One region of the Cupriavidus sp. Agwp_2 genome, then DNA from elsewhere that is predicted to be linked to it. Evidence: predicted binding sites of a transcription regulator. Region 1 holds the regulator's gene; the other holds the start of a gene.
The links. The regulator FNR, encoded in region 1, switches genes on or off when oxygen is low (the NO sensors DNR and NnrR bind a similar motif). The targets are predictions, from matches to a motif close to TTGATNNNNATCAA.

Region 1 (7,659 bases):
CACAATCCTCGATGGCAATGCCGGTTTCAGGCTGATCGATATAGACACGCAGCAATCCGGCCGGGGCACGCTCGAGCTCAACCAGCTCATATCCCATGCCGTTAAGGGTGGTTTCGATCAAATCTGCCAGATGCACTGTTATCCCGAGTAATGGCCATCAACACCGTGGCAGGCAAACCCGCCGCTGCCGTCCGGGACGACCCTGCTGCAGTGCTGCCTGTCCGCCATCCGCCCGCGCCAGGGCGCAGGACCGAAATCGGGCGAACCAAAAAAAAATGGGCGCAATGCCCATCATTCGCCCACCCTCGGCGAGGATGGCTTTTTGAATAGACTTGAATTATACGCGGATTATGTCGAAAAGGCAAAAGCCAGACATACTCGCAGATTACTTGCCGCGCCGGCGGGCCTTCCACCCGCCATGCGCAGCATCTGACACTCAGCGGTTGCCGCCGCGATTGCCCCCACGGTTCCCACCGCGGTTGCCACCACCACCACCGGCGCCGCCGCCGCCGCCGCCGCCGCGCTGGGTGCGGTTTCCGCCCGGCTTCGCGGCCTTCGGCATGACATTTCCGTTTGCTTCGCCACCGCCACGACGTGGCGGCTTGCCCTGTCCGCCGAGGCCGGTGCCACCGCCCCCGCGCGCCTGGCGCGTGCCGGGGCCGCGGCCGCCGCCGAGATTGGCCGCATGCGAGGTCAGCAGCGTGGGGCCGTGGCTGATATAGCCCATCGACGTCTTCATCGGGTCCGGCTGGCCGCCCCGGCTGCCGCCACGGGCGCCGCCCTGTTCGTAGCGCGGCAGGCCATCCATCCCGGTGTGCATCGGCATGCCGGCAATCGCGGCTTCGGTTCGCTGCTTGCGTCCGCCGACCTTGGTCGCGCCCTTGCCCGACTGCTCGGCCTTGCCCGGTACCTTCAGGCCGACCGCAGTCATCAGCGCCTTGACGTCATTGGGCTCGACTTCCTGCCAGCGGCCACGCTTAAGGCCGCGCGGCAGCAGGAACTGGCCGTAGCGCGTGCGGATCAGGCGCGACACGGTCAGGCCGACCGCCTCGAACATGCGCCGCACTTCGCGGTTGCGGCCTTCGGTCAGCGCCACGTGGTACCACTGGTTGACACCCTCGCCGCCGCCATCGGCGATGCGCAGGAAGTTGGCCTCGCCGTCGTCCAGCTTGATGCCGTGCAGCAGGCGCTGGCGGTCGGCTTCGGCCAGTTCGCCGAGCGTGCGCACGGCGTATTCACGCTCGACGCCGTAGCGCGGATGCATGAAGCGGTTGGCGATATCGCCCGAAGTGGTGAAGATCAGCAGGCCCTCGGTATTGAAGTCCAGCCGGCCGACCGCAACCCACTTGCCCGACTTGATGCGCGGCAAGCTGTCGAACACGGTCGGACGGCCCTCGGGGTCCGACTGGCTGACGATTTCACCGGCCGGCTTGTGGTACAGCAGCACGCGCGGCGGCTTGGTCGACACCTTGCGGTGGATCAGCTTGCCGTTGACCCGCACCTGGTCGGCCGGCAGGATGCGCTGGCCGATATGCGCAGGCAGGCCGTTGACCGAGACCCGACCCTGCAGGATCAGTTCTTCCATTTCGCGGCGCGAGCCCAGGCCGCCTTCAGCCAGCACCTTGTGCAGCTTGGGCGCATCGTCCTCGGCCGACAGTTCGCGCACCGGCTTGGCCTTGGTGCGCGGGATGACCGTGTCTTCGTTGTCGTACTGCTCGGAAATCACGAAGCGGAACAGGTCCTCGCTGCTGGACGCGGCCTTGTCGGCGCCGCCCTGGCCCTTGCGCTGGCCTTGCGGCCTGGCACCATCCTTGCGGCGGCCCTGCGGCTGGCGGCCGGCAGCGCCCTGCCCCTCGACCGGCGCGGCAGGCTTGACGCCACGCGGGCTGGGCTTACGCTTGCGGCCCGCCTGTTCACCCTTGTCTGCCTTCTCGGCTCTTTCGGCCTTCTCGGTCCTTTCAGCCCGTTCAGCCCGTTCAGCCTTGTGCGCCTTGTCCACCGGAGCCTGCGCCGGCTGGCCGCCATCGCCCTGCGCCGGCTTGCGCTTGCCGCGGCCACGCTGGGCACCGCGCCCGCCGGCCGCCGCCGGCGCGGCGGCCGCTTCCGCGGCGTCGCCGGGCGTACCGGCCTCGGCGCCTTCGGCGCGACCGGCATCGCGGTCTTGCGCCGCCTGGCGGCGGGACGCCACCAGGTTCCTCAGCCCACGGCGCAGCCCCTTGCGGCGGGGCGCGGCTTCGCTGCCCGATCCGGGTTCTGCGGCGCCGGAATCGGCGGGTGCGCCCGCGTTGCGGGCGTCTTGCTCAACGGAATCAGACAAGGTATTCACTATCGGATGTTGCATGTTGTTCAGTTCGGCACGCGCTCGTCGTGCTCGCTCGGGTGCGGCGGGGCGCTGTCTTCCAACAGCTCTCCCCGCGCCCCGTCCGGATCGGATTCGGCCGGGTCGGCAGGTTCGTTCGGTTCGCCTTCGGCGCCCATTTCCTCAGCCCCATGCTGGTGCGGCTGCAGGTCGAATCCGTTGGCGATTTCGCCGTTTGTGGATGCCTGGCCGGCGTCCGTGACTTCGGGCTCGCCGGCGGCGGATGCTTCGCCCCCCGCCGGCTCGGCAAACGCCTCTTCATCGGCGCTACCGGGCTTGCCTGCCGCCAGCGCCTCGAAATCGATGGCCTGCTGATCCAGCAGCGTTGCCTGCGCCTGCGCCTGGGCATCTTCAAGCGGCGGCAACTCGTCCAGCGTGCGCAGCCCGAGGTCGTCCAGGAAGGCCTTGGTGGTGGCATACAGGGCCGGCCGGCCCGGCACGTCGCGGTGGCCGATCACCTCGATCCAGCTACGGTCTTCCAGCTTCTTAATGACTTCCGTACTAACCGTCACGCCGCGGATTTCCTCGATATCGCCGCGCGTCACCGGCTGGCGATAAGCGATGATCGCCAGCGTCTCCATCACGGCGCGCGAATATTTCGGCGGCTTTTCAGGATTCAGGCGGTCGAGGTATTCGCGCATTTCGGGGCGGCTCTGGAAGCGCCAGCCGCTGGCCAGCGACACTAGCTCCACGCCGCGCGGGCGCCAGTCCTGGCGCAACTCCTCCAGCAGCACGCGGACGGTGTCCGCGCCGACATCGTCGGCGAACAGCCGTCGCAGATCATTGACGCGCAAAGGTTCCTGCGCGCAGATCAGCGCCGTCTCGAGGACGATCTTCGCCTCTTGGGTATTCATGTTGATGGTGTGCAGCCTGTCTTTGCACCTGCTCCCGGACGGATCCGGGGCACCGGAGATTTTGGATACAGCGACGCCAATGCCATCGCCATCTCATTGCGCAGCTCACCCGGATACCTGCTGCATCCAAGCCGTGCACTTCCATTCTTTGCATCGAGTTGCCGGGTCACTCCGGCAGGAGATCGTTCGCATGCCGCCATGGGCCGGTCAGCGAACCTCTTGCGTGGCACATCCGAAAACCGGACGCTGCTGTCGGCGAACTGAACGCCTCGGACGCAAGAAAAACGGGTATCGGGAGCAAGGCCGGCATCTCCAACACCGCAGTGCCAGCCGGGCTTTGATCTTTTGAACCGGATGGACCGCGGGCCGGGCCGGGCATCGAACCACCAACGCTTCCCGCCGCCGTGGGCGTGCCTTCTGGTAGGAAGGCCGCTTGGCGCTGCTCGCCGTTGCTTACAAAACACCGCGCGATACCGCAATGTTGGCGATTGTATGGCATTCCCGCCCTTGCCCGCAACCATCATTCGCTGCGCCGCGCGCCCCATGCGCCTCAAAAGACCAGGCAGAAACCCTGCTCTGCCAGCGAATGTGGCAGCAACACCGCGCGCGCCAGGCCAAGGGCCCCGAACGCCATGACCGCCACGCCCGCGCCCACCCGCACCGCGCGCTGCCGCGACAGGCTGCGCAGGTAGCCGGACAGCCCCGACAGCACCATCAGGTTGGGCAGCGTGCCGACGCCGAACACGCCCATCACCAGTGCGCCGGAACCGGCATTGCCGGCGAGCAGCGCAAGCGTCAGCGCACCATAGACCATGCCGCACGGCACCAGCCCCCAGGCCAGTCCAACCCCGTAGCGCCTGGCAAGGCCCCCATGCGCACGCACGAACGCGGGCATGTTGCCGCCTAGCCGGCCCAACTGCCGCGCCACGCCACTGCCAGCCCGCGCCGCCAGCCGCTCCAGCCATGCCACGGTAAAGGCATTGCCGCGCAGCAGGCGCCAGCCCGACCACAGCAGCATCGCGCTGCCGGCACCGAACAGCCAGCGCTGCAACGGCAGGTAATCCTGCTTCCACGCGCCGGCGCCGATCGCGCCCAGTAGCGCGCCTAGCATCATGTAGGTCGAAATCCTGCCCAGGTGCATTGCCAGCAACTCGCCGACCCAGGCAGCACGGCTGCGCACGAAGGTCATGGCCGCAACGCTGCCACGTGGTTGTTCGACTGCCAGCGCGATGCCGCCACACATTGCTGCACAGTGCACGCCGCCCAGCAATGCCAGCATAAAAACGCTAATTAGCACACCAAATGTCAAATCTGGCTCCCTGCCGCATCACATCGCACGGTAAAATGTCCTGATCGCGCCCTCGCATCCAATCTTGCAGGTTCCAATTGCTTACCTCCATTCCAATCACCGAAATGTCGCCCCGTTGCTCCACATGCGCGATGGGGCAACTGTGCCTTCCGGTTGGCATGTCCCAGCAAGACCTTACCAAGATGGACACGCTGGTGCAGGAACGCATCCGGGTCCATAAGGGTGAGACCTTGTATCGCATGGGCGATCCCCTCACCGCGGTTTATGCCGTTCGCTTCGGCACGCTCAAGACGCACGTCACGACCGAAGACGGCCGTTCACAGATTACCGGTTTCCATCTGCCAGGCGAGATCGTCGGACTCGACGGCCTGGGGGAAATGCAGCATGCCTCTGACGCGACCGCGCTGGAAGATACCGAAGTCTGCGTAGTCCGCCTTGGTGACCTCCAGACCCTGTCCGCAGACCTGCCTTCGCTGCAGCACCAGTTCCTGCGGCTGATGGGCAAGGAAATCACGCACGACCAGCTGATGCTGGTGACACTCGGCTCGATGCGCGCCGAAGAGCGCCTGGCCGCGTTCCTGATCAACCTGTCGGAGCGCCTTTCGGCACGCGGGTACTCGTCGACCGAATTCGTGATGCGCATGAGCCGCGAGGAAATCGGCAGCTACCTGGGCCTGAAACTGGAAACCGTCAGCCGCCTGTTCTCGCGCTTCGCTGAAGCCGGCCTGATTCAGATTCGCCAGCGCCACGTGAAGCTGGTGGATCTCGCCGGCATCAAGCAGCTCTACAGCCGCAGCTGCTGACCCTTTCCCACACCACACCACACCACACCGCATTGCGCTTGCGCCGCACAGGGCGGCGCAAGCATCCCCCTTCACTCCAGCTCGTCGGTATCGCTAAGTCGCGTCGGCATCGTGTACAGCGTCAGCCCGCTGGACAGCGCGCAGAATATCCACGCCAGCAGGAAGCTCATCGTATAGATCGATTCGCGCGACGCCTCGATCGGATGCCCGAAGAACTTCAGGTCGCCGGGATCCACGACCGAGAACACCGTCGCGGTGGCGAAGCCCGCCATCAGGAACCCCGGCCACAAGACCCACATCAGCCAGCGCAACCTCATGGCTGCCTCGCTGCGCTCGGCTGAGGCCGCACTGCCTCCGCCTTCTCGACCACCAGTCCATGACGCGCCGCGCCCTGCACCGGCATGTCAGGATGCGACGACGCAAGCCAGATGGTGACGCCGCACGCCACCATCGCGACCAGCGGGCCGCTCATCAACAGCCACGGCCACGGCTCTTTCCACCACGGATTGCCTTGCTGATTCATCATGCCCCCTTAAGTTCTGCACCGAGCGCCTGGCGTCACAGGTCGCGCGGCACGATAAAGCTGGTGGTTTGCCGGATCTCGGCGCTGCCCCGCTCAGTTGCTTCGCTGGTCACCGTCACGCTGATCTTGTGCGTGCCTTGCGCGGCGTATTCGATCGGCACGCGTATGCGGATCGGCAACAGCCGGTTCGACGTCGGCGCCAGCGACTCGGCCTGCTTGTCGTATTCGACCGTCAGGTTTTTCAACTCGTCGCTGTCGGCTCGCACGCTGATGTGCATCGGCCCTTCAGTCGTGTTGATCAGCTGCAGGCGATAGACGTTCTCGATCCAGCGGCCCTCGACTTCCCGGCCCAACGCGCCGCGGTCGCGGATGATGTCCACCTTCAGCGGCGTGCGCAGCGCGATCGAAGCGACGAAGCCCGCAAGCAGCGCAACCCACACCACCGAATAGATGATGACACGCGGGCGCATCAAGCGCTTGCGCGACGCTGCCGCCGACAGCGCCTTGCGCATGGCATTTTCCGACGTGTACCGGATCAGGCCGCGCGGATAGGACATCTTGTCCATGACCTGGTTGCAGGCGTCGATGCAGGCACCGCAGCCGATGCATTCATACTGCAGGCCGTCGCGGATGTCGATGCCGGTCGGGCACACCTGGACGCAAATGCTGCAGTTGACGCAATCGCCCAGGCCCGCCTGGCGATGATCGGTCTTGCGCGAACGGCTGCCACGCGGCTCGCCCCGGCCGATGTCGTAGGTAACGACATAGGTGTCGCGGTCGACCATCACGCTCTGGAAACGCGCGTACGGGCACATGTACTTGCATACCTGCTCGCGCATGAAGCCCGCGTTGCCCCAGGTGGCAAACGCGTAGAACAGCATCCAGAACGTCTGCCACGGGCCCAGCGACAAACTCGCCAGCTCGCCGCCAAGTTCACGAATCGGCGCGAAGTAGCCGATGAAGGTGAACCCAGTCCACAGGGCGATCAGTACCCACAGGAAGTGCTTGGTGGCCTTGAGGCGCAGCTTGCGCAGGCTCCAGGGATCGCCATCCAGGCGGATGCGCGCGATCCGGTCGCCCTCGATCCGCCGCTCGATCCACATGAATATCTCGGTATAGACCGTCTGTGGACAGGCATAGCCGCAAAACAGCCGCCCGGCAATTGCCGTGAACAAGAACAGCGCCAGCGCCGAAATGACCAGCAGCACGGCGAGGTAGATGACATCCTGCGGCCACAGCACCAGCCCGAAGATATAGAACTTGCGTTCGCCAAGGTCGAACAGCACGGCCTGGCGTCCGTTCCACTGGAGCCAGGGCGTGCCGTAGTAAATCAGCTGGGTGAAGAGGACCAGCCAGACGCGCCAACTGGAGAATGCGCCCGTGACCGAGCGCGGATAGATCTTGCGGCGGACCTCGTACAGTGTTTCATCCGAGGTCTCGGCAGGCGCAGCGGCCGACCGCTGGGGGTCGGCCGCCCGGGCCACTTCTTCGGTCCCGGGTGCGTTCATGGATGGTTTCTCCTGCGGGCGGCCCGCGCCCGCGCAGATGAGTCGCCTGTCATTGGCCGGCACCCCCGCCGGTATTGGACAGGCCCCAGACATAAGCCGTCAGCATGCGGATCCGCTCTGGCGTCAGGATCTCTTCATGTGCCGGCATATGGTTGTTATGCCCCTTCAGGATGGCATCGACGATGCTGGCTTCCGAACTGCCATACAGCCACACGTTGTCGGAGAGGTTCGGCGCACCCAATGCCTGGTTGCCCTTGCCGCCGGCACCGTGGCAAGCCGCGCAGGTCGACTTGAAGGTGCTCT
Region 2 (7,659 bases), on a different replicon from region 1:
GTCAGGTAGTTGTGACCGCGCCTGTAGGACGTTTCGTCAACGGCGGCAGCGGTCATGCCGGCCAGATCGAGTTCGGCCACCGCGAGGTCGACATAGCGCTCGCAGATAGCGTACACGCGATGCCACGACTCACCCACCGTTCTGGCTACAGCAGAAAACGGCATCTGCTGCGCAAGCGCCACCACCATGGCTTCAAACAGCAACGTGAAGCCAGAAAGCTTGCCAGCCCAGTCCGGCTCGACCAACGCCACGCGGCCGTCGGGAAGCTTCACGCGTGGCGTGCGGACTTCCAGATAGCAGTCGTGCTCGAAGAAGTTCAGGTGCCGATAGCGTTTGGTCACCGTGTCGTGAACCGGGTGCCCACCGGCGACCTCCGGGTGGGAAAAGCGGCTGCCGGCGACAAAGTCAATCTGGATCGTCAACGTCTTGGTTTGCGCGTTGAAGTCGACTTCCCGGACGAACCACGGATCGCTTACGCCAAGGGCTGCTTCAAACAGTTTGCTATGCATCGATCCTGTTGCTCTTTACCTGAAACCCGCCACGATACCACCCACTTGAAATTCAAAAGAGGCGCCATTCTTTATACGAAGCAAGGTATCGCTCGCCATCAGCAAAATAGCGAATTGCTTTCGGGTCGGGGTTGCCTGCAGCGAGCAGCCCAATCAGCGCAGCGTGGAACTCTAGAGCAAGCTGGGTTGCGAGGTGCAGACGCTGGTGCACACGACGGCTCGCATCCAGATGCACCATGATCGTGGCATAGTCCATGGACATTTCCTCCTAGCGGCTGCAGACCGCATGTTCAATCTAGAACTTGGGCATAGACAGGGCTTGTCGAACGTCAAAGCCAGTACGCGAAACATGGCTGGTTGACTTGTGTAGCTTGCTCAGTGCGATGTGCTCCGAAAGGAGTACGCGTCGCTAAGCCGGTTGACTCATGCCGCAGCAGCGCAATTCGGAGCGAAATGGACGGCGATCGCCAGGAGGACAAGGTCGGCATATTCAACGCCATCGCGACAGCCGCGGACACGGGCCAGCCCAGGACACCAGATGGCCGTCACTGGGAAAGCGTGTCATGTCGACGAGGCAATGACATAGCCCGTGCGTGAGGCATAGGCAGTTGCTTCAGTTCAATGCGCAGTTCGACGGGATATCCATCGACCCGATGGAGTGGTGACAGCCTCTACAGCCTCACAACGCGGCTCTGCAAGGGTTCGTCGAGCGCTTTCCCCTGATCTGTTCGATGTTGCGCGGATAATCCGCGGACGCCACAGCGCCGCTTGCGCGCCGAAGGGTTCGCATTTTGAGACCTCAGGGGTGCAGAGAGGAAGTCCCTTGCCACCCAGTTACTCGCGCAGCCTCAGATAAACGTGGCCCATAATGCGTCTGGGTCTCGCAGACCAGTCGGTGCTGATTCCCGGGGGAGTGCGGTACGTACGCACGTAGAAGAGCTTTAGGCACTGGAATCCCAATTGTAAAAGCTTGGCCACCTGCCGCAAACTCGATGGAGCCACCATGACTCGCTGGTACTACAGCTCTCGTACGCGGTTTCTGCCTTCCTGACCTGCAAGCCGTTCGCTCTGCTGCACCCCCGCTTTTGCGAGGTTTTATCACCATAGCAGCTATGGGGCTCTTGCTTGCGCACGCGACGATTCAATGGCGAATATCACCAACATGCCGCCCAGGATTGAGACATTCTTCAGAATGTGGTTAAGCTGATTCAGGAAGTCTGCCGGATCGGCGCGCCAGAAGCCGTGGAAGATGATGGTCGTGGGCACCAGGAACAGTGCAAGAAGCAACGCGCCCAACCGTGCGTTCCAGCCCGAAATCAGGGTTAGCCCACCACCAATTTCAATCACGATGGTTAGCACCAACAGCAAGACCGGAGTCGGTAGCTCAGCGCTGGCAATCCACGCAGAATAGGCCGCGAAGCTGCCAATCTTCAGGAGTCCGGAAAGTAAAAAAAGGGAGCCAAGAAGGGCGCGACCGACAGAGTACGTTCGTGAAACGATCGTGGGCGCGAGCGACATCGCGGTCATGACCATGATAATTCTCCGGAATCAAACAGCGCCAGCAGGCGTTGCTTATCGGCCAAATGGGGAACGGATTGCTGGTGTCAGGAGCTAGCCCCCAATCAGGAGTCCGGCTCTTTTCCTTGCCAATGCCGTCTCAAACGTGCCGAAGCAGCTTCCACCAAAGCGGGCCTGCGACCAGCCAGACAACCACGTAGATCAGGCTCATCAGAGGCCTTCCACCTTGCACCCGGGTGAGACGTAGCCAGCGCCGAACATGACCGGACCGGAACTCATCGACCTTGCTTTCCTCCCGCCTATGCCTCGGCGCGACACGGCCGTTGGATAGTATGCAGTGGTCGGGGGTGCAATCCTTGTGAGGCGGTGCTTCGTTTCAAGATAGCAGCGAGCCGGCGCAGCCCTTTGATCAACGTCAATGGGCGCCATCGGGAGGACGCGGGCTTTGCACGGGCCGGCGAAGACCACCAGCGTCTTGATCCGCTTCGACGCTCCCGGGTACGAACGCTCAGAACTCTAAATCACGACCGATGCACTGCACTACACTGCAGGTTTGTCTCATGGTATGCGTACCTGCTGCAACACTTCGTCGAAGGCGGTAACCCGGATCAAACCTAGCCGTGGAAGTTCCAGGTCGACGATGACTAGAGCGTCGCCGACAGCGAGACCGCGAAGAACAGCGCATGCAACCGGCTTTGGGGTCCGCGTCTGGCCATCCCAGCAAAGCGCGACAGCATGCGAAAGATGACCTAAGAAGGCGTACAGCAAGAATGGTGGCATGCGCTTGTGCGAATTAGGCATCAAATTCAAAGTCGTCCACCTGTCCATAGTTGGGATCGTTCCAAAAAAAATTTGTGCACCGCAAAAAAGAGATGGCGCTTCGGTCACGGACACACAGCGTTCTCCCGGGTCGAGGGCCTGAATAGCGCCACGCATGTTGCTGCCAGCATCGATTTCAGTGGCAGCTATGGTGGTCTTACTCTTTACTGTTCATTGATAATGAAAAGCCAGAGCGCGGTGCCGTCACTGCGGCGTGCGGTCTGGCATGGCGTTGGGTGGAGAGCGGGCCATGGCGTTACTGCTGCTATTCGCATTGTTCACCAAGCATCTCGTGTGCGACTTCCTGTGGCAGCCGAGCTGGATGCTGGCCGGCAAGGGTGACTTCCGGAGCCCGGGTGGCTATGCCCACGCGGGGCTACATGGCCTGTGTACTGCTGTGCTGCTCGGCGGCTTTGGTGTAACCCATTGGCTCGGGCTGGGGATCTTCGACGCCGTCGTCCACTACATGGTCGACCACTGGAAGGTGCGCCTCGGCCGACGCGCCAATTTGACGCCAAACTTGCCGCAGTACTGGTGGGCATTTGGCGTGGACCAGTACGCGCACGTGCTGACTTACCTCGCCGTGGTCTGGCTCGCTGGGAGACTGAACTGATTCGTCGGCCGCCTGCCACGGCATCGTGCGCCGAACGGTGCAGAGCACCGCCAGTGCCCATCTAAACCGTAAGTTCGAGTACGGCCTGACGCTGGTGAACCTGCAGGTTGGAGCTTTGCGGCGCCGCCGATCTAGCGCCCTGACGCTATCGGTTGCACCATTGCAGTTGCCTGCGAGGCCTGCTGTTAGTGTGAGAACAAAACAGGAACTTCGGCGTGGCGCATCAACGTCCGCGTTGTCCCGCCGATCACAAGCTCCCGCATGCGGGAGTGCCCATAGCCCCCCGCCACCAGGAAGTCCGCGGCAAGCTCCCCGAGCACATCGCAGATAACCGGACCAACGGGCAAGGAAGTCTGCTCGGTCCGCACGGCAGCAACGATGCCATGACGCTGCAGGTAATGACGCAGCCCCGCGACCGGCTCCGATTTCGCATCTGGCCTGCCGGCCCGGTCCCAGACTCCAAGTATCGTTACCTGTCTGGCGCGAAGGAGCAGGGGCATCGCATCGGCTACCGCCCTAGCGGCCTCGCGCTGACCGTCCCATGCAATCACCACGTGGCCGCCATGCAGGCGGCGGACCTCGTTAGGCAGGACGACCACCGGCCGCCCCGCATTCAGCAGCACATATTCGGCCACCTCGGCCGTAAGCGATGGCACGACTCCCCCTGTGGTGGCCGGCCGCGCGAGCAGGACGATATCGGCCACGCGCGCCTCCTGTGCCAGGACCCAGCCGGTCTCCTCTGCCACGACATGATGCGAGAATGTGATCGCGGGTGTGGCATCAGCCAACGTATTGCCCAGTAACTCCCGGTACGACGCGATTTGGCTCAGCAGGCGGCGGCGCGCAAGTTCTGCGTACCGCGCCGCATCGTCGCCGGCGCCACGCACGGGATCGATGCGCAGGCCAGTCGCGCTGGCACCAATGATATGCGCCCCAAAGCAGGAAGCCAGGTCCGCAGCCATGCGGATACGGGCGACGCAACCGGCGTCTGTCCCAAGCTCGACAACGATCGTCCGGTAGTCCATCAGAGCGCCTCCGCCTGAGCAAGGGCATGCGGCACAACGCGCGCCGAGATGCTCGCCCGCACGGCTTGGTCCGCTCGCAGCTTGGGAGGGCGGAGAAAATTGGGCGCGCCGGCACAAGCGCTGCAGACGATGCAAAAAAGCAATCCGACGCTGCATCGCTGAGGGCAGGCGCTATAGCGAGACCGTTGAAGCGCTTTCATGGCAGTAACCGGTTCCAGTCTGGGCTGTCTTCGCTTCAGCGCGAGAACAGCACAGGTACCGTCATGGAGTCCAAAAGCGTACGCGTGACGCCGCCAAGCACCAGTTCGCGCATGCGAGCGTATCCGTAGGCCCCCATCACGATCAGGTCGGCATTAAAATCCGCCGCGCGCGAAAGCAGGAGCTCGCCGATGGTCAGGTCAGCACCGCCGGGACCGTGTTCGATTTCCACGGCCACGCCGTGGTGCTCCAGCACACGCGCGGCGTGGCCGACCGGGGTGGCGTCTGCTCTTGCCTCCTTGGCCGCAGTGTGTGCGCAAAGAATGTGCGCCTGGGCACCGGCCATCAGCGGCACAGCATCGTGCAGCGCCCGCGCCGCCTCCCGGCTGCCATTCCACGCGACGATAACCCGCGTGCCCACGGTGGGAAACTTGCCGGCGCACGGCACGACCAGCGTCGGACGGCCGGTCTCCAGCAGCAACGATTCCAGCAGCTGTCGAGCCACCGGGCCTTCGGTGTTGTCGGCGTCGTACTGGCCGGCAACGATCAGTCCGGCCTCGCGAGCCTCGCGCAGCACTGTCACCACGGACTCTCGCTCTGCCGCGCGCCACTCGGCGCGCACCGGCAGTGCTTGAGTCGCAGCAAGAAACTGCACCCGGACGTTTTCCCTGACCTTGTTGCGCCGGGCCAGGTCGTCCGCCACAAATTGCTGCGCGCCCTCCGTGAGGTAGATGCCCGGATCGAGAACGAAACCGGCGTACATGCCGATCAGCGGGCACTGGTTAGCCGCGGCAATGTGCCCCGCCACTTCGAGCCGCTGCAGCGCCTGCGGATTGCTGTCCAGATGCACCAGGATGCTGTCGTAAGCCATGATCGCCCTCTCGCAGAAGCTACAAATCAGTCTAGGCGGCAGGCGAGATCGACTCTTGTTTCAGATCAACGGGCGTGGCCTGCCCAGGCACGGCTGAGGTATCGCCCTGTTGTGCGCAGAAGACTAGTGCGAGAAAAGCGCCGGGACGTTCATCGACGTGAGGCGTCATGGATCGCCCGGGCGGATTCGCGGCTGCCATTCCAGGCGAGCATGACGCGCCTGCCGATCTCGCTTAACCAGCCTGCGCTGGGGATGGCCGGCATCGGTCTGTCAGTCCAGGATGATCACGAACAGCAGCTCGTCCAGCCGCGCTCGCGCTGGACGGCTACCAGCGGCAGGCCTTCAGCGGCGCGCCACTCCACCGGCACCAGCCGGTCCTCACACCCAATCCGGATTTGCCGGACTGCTGCGCCGCGCCAAATCTCTTATTTCTCAACCTGTAGGCAGGCAGCGCAGACCAGAAACTGAAAAAACGTGGTTTAGTAAACGCCCTTCGCCTGCAATCTTATGTCGACCGGGCCGTCAGTACATCAAGCGCGAGCCTCCTTTTCGCGAGCGGCAGGACCTAACCTTGGCCAAACGGTATGCCGATTTGACCTACCTCAAAAGATCCGCAGTCAGGGCCACGACCCGACATAGTGGCCCCTAAAATTCGGTTGCTGCAACGCGTGGCCCATGCTGCTCCGTCATGCAGCGCCGCACGCGTAATCGTCAACCTCTGCGGGAGACAGAGATGCTAAGCCCCCACGAGCTCGCAGCGCTGATGATTCTCAGCGATTCGGAACATACCCGCGAGTTGGACCCCGCTGACATCAGTGCACTCGTTGAGCGCCAGCTGGCGCAGCTCGAGACCTCGAGACCTGATCGGAGGCAATTTCGCCTGACCAGAGAGGGCGAACGCATTCTCAATGTGGTCGGTAAGCGCCGTTGAAAGCCTCCCGAAAAGGGAGACGCCGGCGGTTTTTGTTCCTCTCCTGAAAGCTTGTCGGCTGAAATCTTGTCGGGTCGTCCAAGCACACGAAACCACGAGTGCATGCTAGGCACTTGCGTGCCGGCCTTCAGCCAAATCAAGCGTTCTCCCTGGCATCCCTGCTGCAGGCGGCGGAAAAGACTCAGGGATGGATAGTCAGGACGGCGGCGCCGGCGAGGCGGCCCGCGCGCAGGTCGACCAAGGCAACGTTGGCCTGTTCGAGCGGATAGGTGGTGATATGGGTCTGTAGCGGCGTGTGGGCCGCGATCGCCATCAACGCGTCGCCATCGGCCCGAGTGAGGTTGGCCACGGAGCACAGCCGTCGCTCTTCCCACAGCAACTGGTAGGGCATAGCCGGGATGTCGCTCATATGGATGCCGCCGCAGACGACGATGCCGCCTTTGTCGATGGCGCGCAGCGCACGCGGCACCAGCGCGCCCACGGGGGCAAAGATCAGTGCCGCGTCCAGCGGTACCGGTGCATCGAGGTCGCTGGCGCCGGCCCAGCATGCGCCAGACTGGTGTGCCAACTGCTGGGCAGCGCTGTCGCCCGTGCGGGTGAAGGCATAGACCTCCCGGCCCTGCGCCACGGCGATTTGCGTCACCAGGTGGGCTGCCGCACCAAAGCCGTAGATGCCGATGCGGCGCGCTTCACCCGCCATTCGCAGCGTGCGGTAGCCGATCAGGCCGGCACAGAGCAGTGGGGCGGCGTGCTCGTTGTCATAGGCGGCGGGAATGCTGAAGCAGTAGCGGCTGTCGGCCACCACGTACTCCGCGTAGCCGCCGTCACGCGTGTAGCCGGTGAACTGCGGCGCGTCGCAGAGATTCTCGTGATGTCGCACGCAGTAGCTGCACTGTCCGCAGGTATGGCCCAGCCATGGCACGCCGACACGGTCGCCCTGCCTGAACGCGGTGACACCGGTGCCACACGATTCGACCGTGCCGACGATCTCGTGCCCCGGAATGAGCGCAGGCTTGGGATAGCGCAGGTCGCCGTCGGCGATATGCAGATCGGTGCGGCACACGCCGCAGGCGGCCACGGTAATGCGGACCTCGCCCGGCCCTGGCTCGGGCACTGTGACGTCCAGCAGGCGCAAGGGCAGCCCCGCCCCCTCGAACAGCATCGCTCGCATGGTC

Region 2: LPA45_RS32480 (universal stress protein) is a predicted target of FNR. The motif match lies at 5,609-5,622, and genes of this name have one in related genera.

What each region holds. Positions count from the first base shown of each region.
Region 1 covers NZ_CP088083.1:2,246,910-2,254,568, forward strand. Annotated here, with positions in the region: gene rimP (ribosome maturation factor RimP) at 1-136, opposite strand, end outside; gene rluB (23S rRNA pseudouridine(2605) synthase RluB) at 437-2,341, opposite strand; gene scpB (SMC-Scp complex subunit ScpB) at 2,347-3,213, opposite strand; gene LPA45_RS10575 (sulfite exporter TauE/SafE family protein) at 3,764-4,522, opposite strand; gene fnr (fumarate/nitrate reduction transcriptional regulator Fnr) at 4,600-5,325, shown strand; gene LPA45_RS10585 (hypothetical protein) at 5,397-5,642, opposite strand; gene LPA45_RS10590 (FixH family protein) at 5,639-5,848, opposite strand; gene ccoG (cytochrome c oxidase accessory protein CcoG) at 5,884-7,356, opposite strand; gene ccoP (cytochrome-c oxidase, cbb3-type subunit III) at 7,406-7,659, opposite strand, start outside.
Region 2 covers NZ_CP088085.1:468,619-476,277, reverse strand. Annotated here, with positions in the region: gene LPA45_RS32505 (ISL3 family transposase) at 1-509, opposite strand, end outside; gene LPA45_RS32500 (hypothetical protein) at 562-765, opposite strand; gene LPA45_RS32495 (DoxX family membrane protein) at 1,620-2,042, opposite strand; gene LPA45_RS32490 (DUF3307 domain-containing protein) at 3,097-3,459, shown strand; gene LPA45_RS32485 (universal stress protein) at 3,645-4,484, opposite strand; gene LPA45_RS32480 (universal stress protein) at 4,720-5,553, opposite strand; gene LPA45_RS32475 (zinc-dependent alcohol dehydrogenase family protein) at 6,666-7,659, opposite strand, start outside.